DNA from 2 places in the Methylobacterium sp. BI1 genome. Region 2 is predicted to be linked to the other one. Evidence: predicted binding sites of a transcription regulator. Region 2 holds the regulator's gene; the other holds the start of a gene.

Region 1 (3,664 bases), 2.2 Mb from region 2:
CGGGTGGAGGTCGGGGGCAAGGCCTATGACGGACGGCGCGCCCAGAGCCGGGCGCGGCGTGTGCGCGTCATCCCGGAGGAGCCGCTGCGCAATGCCTGCGCGCCGCGCATGTCGGTCGCGGAGAACCTCGCCTTCCGGGCCTTCGACCGGCGGGACGACGGCGCCCCCGTCGCCGAGGCCGCGAGGCGGCCGACCGTCTGGCTCGACACCGGCGCCATGCGGCGGCGCGCCCGGGACCTCATCGCACGCTTCGGGGTGAAGACCGCCTCCGCCGAGGCGCCGATCGCCACCCTGTCCGGCGGAAACGTGCAACGGGCCGTGCTGGCGCGCGAACTCACCGATCCGGTCGACCTCCTCGTCGTGGCCAACCCCTGCTTCGGGCTCGACTTCACCGCCGTCGCCGAGATCCGGGCCCGGATCGTGGCGGCCCGCAACGCCGGCGCGGCGGTCCTGCTGATCAGCGAGGATCTCGACGAGATCCTGGAGCTCTCGGACCGCATCGTGGTGATGTCCGACGGCCGCATCGTGCACGCGGTGAATCGCGCCGAGGCCGACGCCCGCAGCATCGGCCGCCACATGGCGGGGCATCACTGAGGGGCGGGACGGACGTGTCGGACCGCCGAGCCCGGGCGGGCGTGTCCGGTCCGCAGGTCAGGTCCGCACGGGGTCGAGGGTCACCGACCAGAGCGCGGTATCGGCGGCGTCCTTCAGGGTGACGGTCATCTGCTCCGTCGCGCCCTCGACTGCGACGTGCCCGAAGAACTGGTAGCCCGCGGCCGGCGAGAGATTGGTCCGGCCCGGCGGGGGGGCCTTCGCGAAGCGCAACTGGGGTCCGAAGGTGTCGTCGAGGGCGTTGGGACCGAAGGTGCCGGCATGGAGCGGGCCTGCGACGAACTCCCAGAACGGCTCGAACTCCTGGAATCGGGCCCGGTTCGGGTCGTAGTAATGCGCGGCCGCGTAGTGCACGTCCGCCGTCAGCCAGACGGTGTTGCGGATGCCCGCATCCCGCAGGAATCGCAGGAGGTCGGCGATCTCGAGTTCCCGGCCCAGCGGCGGCCCGTCGCCCTGCGCGACGGCTTCCGAACCGAAGGGCGGCTGGGCGTCGTAGGGCACGACCAGCCCGATCGGCATGTCGGCCGCGATCACCTTCCAGGTCGCGCGGGAGGCGAGGAGTTCCCGCTTGAGCCAGGCGATCTGCGTCGGGCCGAGGAAGTGGGCCTCCGGGCCGTAGGTGGTCTGCCGGTTCTCGCCGTTCGGCCCGCGATAGGAGCGCATGTCGAGCAGGAACACGTCGACCAGGGGCCCATGCGAGATCCTGCGGTAGACGCGGCCGGGTTCCGAGGGCGCGAAGCGCATCGGCATGTATTCGTGGAAGGCGCGCGCGGCACGGACCTGGAGCGCCAGCACGTTCGGGTCGCGATAGGCCTTCCGCAGGTGTTCGGCCCGGGTCAGAGGCTCGCCGGGCCACCAGTTGTTGGTGACCTCGTGGTCGTCCCACTGCGCGAAGATCGGGATTTCGGCGTTCATCGCCAGCACGTTCGCGTCGGTGAGATTGTAGCGGTAGCGCCCGCGGAACTCCTCCAGGGTCTCGGCCGGCTTCGACACCGCCTCGGTGACGCGGTTGCGCCAGAGGGTGCCGTCGGGCAGGCGCACCTCCGGCACGATCGGCCCGTCGGCGTAGATGGTGTCGCCGGAATGCAGGAAGAAATCCGGCCGGTTGCGCAGCATGGCCGCGTAGATCGTCATCCCGCCCCGGGCCTCGTCGATGCCCCAGCCCTGGCCGGCCGTGTCGCCGGACCAGCAGAACGAGACCGAGCGGCGCTCGGCGGGCGCCGTGCGGAAGCGCCCGACCTGCGGCGCGCCGAGGATCGTCGGGGCGGCGAGATCCTGCAGGCGGACCCGGTAGAACACGTCCTGGCCCGCCGGCAGGTCCGTCAGGGCGACCTTCACGGTGCCGTCGCTCACCGGGAGCGCATCCGCGAAGACGCCGCCGTGAATATCGGCGAAGCTTTCCGTGGTCGACCACTCGATCATCGCCCGGCAGGGGCGGTCGGCCCGCGCCCAGACCACGGCGGAGCTGCCGTCGACGTCACCGGATTGCAAGCCGTGGGTGAGGATCGGGCGGTCTGCGGCCCGGCTGAGGCCGGGCCGGAAGACGCCGGTGCCGAGACCGACGAGGCCGGCGGCGGCACCGGTCAGGAACGGGCGACGGGTCAGGCTGGAACGCGACGAGGCGGACATGGCGGCGGACTCCCTTCCGGAGGCTCCGCTATGGCGAACCTGTCTGACGCCTTGACGACGCTGCACGCGGCAGCGGCCTTTCGCGACGTCTGCCCTGCACGGGAATGGGATGCGGAGCCGTCGTCGGTGGTGATGCCGGTGCGGGTTGCGGGGCCTGTCTGCCGGGCCGAAGCCCGGCAGGAGAGCGGCACGAGGGAGGTTTCCGTCCGGGGCGCAGACCCTGCGTGCCGCCCGCACCGGACCTGTCTCGGCTTCAGGCTCTGCCGAGACCGAGCCGAGCGCCACGGCACCCGGCGCGGGCGGACGGGAAGCCGGTCTAGCGGGCCGCCTTCGCGGCACGGCGGCGCTCGGTCAGGATCCATTCCGTGTAGCCGTTCGGCTGCTCGCGGCCCTTGAAGACGAGGTCGCAGGCCGCCTGGAAGGCCGGGCCGTCATAGTCGGGGGCCATGGGGCGGTAGAGCGGGTCGCCGGCATTCTGGCGATCGACCACCTTCGCCATCCGCTTGAGCGCCGTCATCACCTGCTCCTCGCTGACGACGCCGTGATGCAGCCAGTTCGCGATGTGCTGTGACGAGATCCGCAAGGTCGCTCGGTCCTCCATCAGCCCGACATCGTGGATGTCCGGCACCTTCGAGCAGCCCACCCCCTGGTCGATCCAGCGGACGACGTAGCCGAGGATGCCCTGGACGTTGTTGTCGATCTCCTGGGCCACGTCGTCGGGGGCGAAGTTCGAGCGGGCCAGCGGAATCTCGAGGATCTCGTCGAGGGCCGAGCGCGGACGGCGGGCGAGTTCCACCTGCCGGGCCCGCACGTCGGTCTCGTGATAGTGCAGCGCGTGCAGGGTCGCGGCGGTCGGCGACGGCACCCAGGCCGTGCTGGCGCCCGCCTTCGGGTGGGCGCCCTTCTGCATCAGCATGTCGGCCATGGCGTCGGGCGCCGCCCACATGCCCTTGCCGATCTGCGCGTGGTCGAGCAGGCCGCAGACGAGGCCGACATCGACGTTGTTCTCCTCGTAGCCCTTGATCCAGGGCGTCGCCTTCATGTCGTTCTTGCGAATGACCGGGCCGGCCTCCATCGCGGTGTGGATCTCGTCCCCCGTGCGGTCGAGGAAGCCGGTGTTGATGAACACGACCCGCTCGGCCGCCGCCGCGATGCAGGCGGCGAGGTTGACCGTGGTGCGGCGCTCCTCGTCCATGATGCCCATCTTGAGGGTGTTGGCCTCGAGACCCAGCATGGCCTCGACGCGCCCGAACAGCTCGACCGCGAAGGCGACCTCCTCGGGCCCGTGCATCTTCGGCTTGACGATGTAGACCGAACCGCGCCGGCTGTTGCGCAGGCCGGAATCCCCCTTGAGATCGTGGATCGCGATCATCGCGGTGACCGCGGCGTCGAGCATGCCCTCGGGGATCTCGCGGCCCTCGGC
Region 2 (3,664 bases):
ACACCCCCGGCATGGTCGAGCGCGGCTGGGGCCGGGTGGTCTTCATCTCCAGCGAGTCCGGCGTGAACATCCCGGTGGAAATGGTCCATTACGGGATGACGAAGACCGCCCAGCTCGCCGTCGCCCGGGGGCTCGCCGAGACCGTGTCGGGCAGCGGCGTCACCGTGAACAGCGTGCTGCCGGGGCCGACCCTGTCGGAGGGGGTCGCCGACTTCATGAAGAGCATGGCGCAGGGGCAGGACGGCGGAGCCGGGGGCGCGGTCGACCTCGACGCCGCCGGCCGGGCCTTCGTGGCCGAGCACCGCCCGACCTCGCTGATCGGCCGCCTCGCCACCGTCGAGGAGGTGGCCAGCATGGTCGCCTACATCTGCAGCCCGGCCGCCAGCGCCACCAGCGGGGCGGCCCTGCGCGTCGATGGCGGCGTGGTGCGCAGCATCGTCTGAGGGCGCGCCGTCCGGGCGGGCGACGGCCGGCGCGGTAAGGATTTCGTAACCTCCCCCGCCGACCCTGGCCCGAACGGACGGGAGGGCGGTCGATGGGGGATTATGCGCTGGAAGGTCCGCGCTGGGGCACGGGCGCGGCGGGCACGGGCGGCGGTACCGTCACCTGGGCCGTCGACAGCACGATTCCCACGGGCTTCGTCAGCCTCATCCAGGCGGCCTTCGCCACCTGGGCGGCCGCCGCCAACATCGCGTTCCAGCAGGTGGCCGCCACGGCCAGCGCCCAGATCGACTTCACCCTCGGGGGGATCGACGGGCTCGGCAACACCCTGGGCTACGCCAACTATTCCTATAGCGGCCAGCGCATGCAGTCGGTGGCGGTGACCTTCGACAGCGGCGAGGGCTGGCACGCCGTCTCCGGCGGGCGCGTGGTCAGCACCCAGAACGTCGACCTCTCCCTGGTGGCGCTGCACGAGATCGGCCACGCCCTCGGCCTCGATCACTACAACACCAAGCCCGAGGTGATGAACGCCATCCTCAACACCGGCATCAAGACCCTCGCGGCCGGCGACATCGCGGGGATCCAGGCCCTGTACGGCGCGCCCCCCGCCCCGTCCGCGCCGGTGGTCGCCGCGGCGGCCGTACCGGCAGCGCCCGTCGTGCAGGCCGACGCCACGGCGGTCTACCGGTTCTACGACACCCACACGGGGGATCACTTCTACACCACGAACACGGCCGAGAAGCTGCAGATCGAGAAGACGCTGCCGTGGTTCACCTACGAGGGCACCCCCTGGGCGGCCCCGGCCAAGGGCGCCGACACCGTGGACGTGTTCCGGTTCTTCGACACGGCCTCGAACGCCCACTTCTTCACGACGAGCGTCGCCGAGCGGGACCAGGTCCTGAAGACCGCGCCGACCTACAAGTACGAGGGCGTGGCCTTCGAGGCCTACGCGGATGCGGGCGCCCCCGGCGGCCTGACCCTGGAGCGCTTCTACAACACCCAGACCGGCCAGCATCACTTCGCCGGCAGTGCCGAGGAGGCCAACGGCATCAACCACGGCGCCGCCGGTCCGGGCTGGGTCGACGAGGGCAAGGCCTTCACCGTCCACGTGCCCACCGACACCATGATCTTCGCGTAAGGCGGCGGGCTCGACGGTTCGCCGCGCCGGCCCACCTCGGGGTCGGCTACTCGGCCTCTGCTTCGAACATCTCGTCGAAGGAGTAGCCCGAGCCGCGCACCGTGCGGATCGGGTCGCTCTGGCGCGGGCGGTTCAGGGCCTTGCGCAGGCGCCCGACATGGACGTCGACGGTGCGCTCGTCGATGTAGACGTCGTGGCCCCAGACGCCGTCGAGGAGCTGCTCGCGGGAGAACACCCGGCCGGGGCTCTGCATCAGGAACTCGAGGAGCTTGAACTCGGTCGGCCCGAGATGGATCTCGCGGCCCTCCCGGCGGATGCGGTGGCTGACCCGGTCGAGCTCGATGTCGCCGGCCACCAGCAGGTTGGCGACGTGGGCGGGCTTGGCCCGGCGCAGCAGGGCGCGGACCCGGGCGAGGAGCTCGGGCACCGAGAACGGCTTGACGATGTAGTCGTCCGCCCCCGTGCCGAGGCCGCGGATGCGGTCGCCCTCCTCGCCCCGCGCCGTGAGCATGATCACCGGCAGCCGCTCGGTCTCGCGCCGGGCGCGGATGCGGCGGCAGAGCTCGATCCCCGACAGGGCCGGCAGCATCCAGTCGAGCAGGACGAGGTCGGGCACCTGTTCCTGCAGGCGCAGGTCCGCCTCGTCGCCGCGGGCGGCCGAGTCGACGACGAACCCCTCGGCCTCGAGGTTGTAGCGGAGGAGGAGGGTCAGGGCCTCCTCGTCCTCGACGATCAGGATACGCGTACTCATCGTGCGCTTTCGATCAGTCCGGCACGGGGTCAGGCCGCGCCGGGCATGTCCACGGTGGCGTAGTTGGAGGCGTCGTTCTTCGGGCGCTCGCGCTCGGCCAGGAGGTTCTCGCCGGTGACGAGGTAGTGGATCGTCTCGGCGATGTTGGTGGTGTGGTCGCCGATGCGCTCGATGTTCTTGGCCACGAACAGGAGGTGCGTGCAGAACGAGATGTTGCGCGGATCCTCCATCATGTAGGTCAGGAGCTCGCGGAACAGGGAATTGTAGAGGGCGTCGATGGCGTCGTCGCGCTCCCAGACGTCGAGGGCCGCCTTGGTGTCGCGGCTGGCATAGGCGTCGAGCACGTCCTTAAGCTGCTCCTGCACCAGGTCGCTCATGTGCTGGACGCCGATGACGATCTTCTGCGGCTGGATCTGGTCGGCGATCGCCACGACGCGCTTGGCGACGTTCTTGGCGAGGTCGCCGATGCGCTCCAGATCGTTCGAGACGCGGATCGCCGTCACGGTCTCGCGCAGGTCGATCGCCAGGGGCTGGCGCCGGGCGATGAGCAGGATCGCCCGCTCCTCGATCTCGCGCTGGAGGGTGTCGAGGCGGGCGTCGGCGGCGATCACGGCCTGGGCCAGGGCCGAGTCCCGGCGCACCAGGGCCTCGCCGGCCTCGGTCATCATCTTCTCGGCGATGCCGCCCATCTCGGAGATCGAGCGGCGCAGGTCCTCGAGGTCCGTGTCGTAGGATTTGACGATGTGGTCGGGCATGGGTCTCGCTCCTCGATCGGGCCCGACTGTCCGGGGCCCGCCCTGGCGGTGATGGGGGGCGCGGGCCGGGATCGGCCGACGGAGGATCAGCCGAAGCGGCCAGTGATGTAGTCCTGCGTCTGGCGCTTCTCCGGATTCATGAAGATGCGCGTCGTGGGGCCGAATTCCACCAGCTCGCCGAGATACATGAACGCGGTGAACTGCGAGATGCGGGCCGCCTGCTGCATGTTGTGCGTGACGATGACGATGGTGAATTCTGAACGCAGCTGCTCGATCAGCTCCTCGATGCGGCCGGTGGAGATCGGGTCGAGGGCCGAGGTCGGCTCGTCGAACAGGATCACCTCGGGGCGCTGGGCCACCGTGCGGGCGATGCAGAGGCGCTGCTGCTGGCCGCCCGAGAGACCCATGCCGGACTGCTTGAGCTTGTCCTTCACCTCGTCCCAGAGGGCGGCCTTGCGCAGGGATTCCTCGACGCGCATGTCGAGGTCGGCCTTGGGCAGCTTCTCGTAGAGGCGCAGGCCGAAGGCGACGTTGTCGTAGATCGACATCGGGAACGGGGTCGGCTTCTGGAACACCATG

The links. Region 2 encodes PhoB, which activates phosphate uptake and scavenging genes when phosphate is short. Its sites were predicted from a motif close to TGTCATNNANCTGTCAT; they were not measured.
Region 1: AC1MGR_RS13025 (alkaline phosphatase D family protein) is a predicted target of PhoB. The motif match lies at 2,285-2,301, and genes of this name have one in related genera.

What each region holds. Positions count from the first base shown of each region.
Region 1 is NZ_CM155267.1:2,765,325-2,768,988, reverse strand. It holds gene AC1MGR_RS13030 (ABC transporter ATP-binding protein) at 1-594, shown strand, start outside; gene AC1MGR_RS13025 (alkaline phosphatase D family protein) at 652-2,241, opposite strand; gene AC1MGR_RS13020 (malate synthase G) at 2,558-3,664, opposite strand, start outside.
Region 2 is NZ_CM155267.1:4,966,559-4,970,222, forward strand. It holds gene AC1MGR_RS23545 (SDR family oxidoreductase) at 1-443, shown strand, start outside; gene AC1MGR_RS23550 (matrixin family metalloprotease) at 536-1,579, shown strand; gene phoB (phosphate regulon transcriptional regulator PhoB) at 1,626-2,330, opposite strand; gene phoU (phosphate signaling complex protein PhoU) at 2,360-3,085, opposite strand; gene pstB (phosphate ABC transporter ATP-binding protein PstB) at 3,172-3,664, opposite strand, start outside.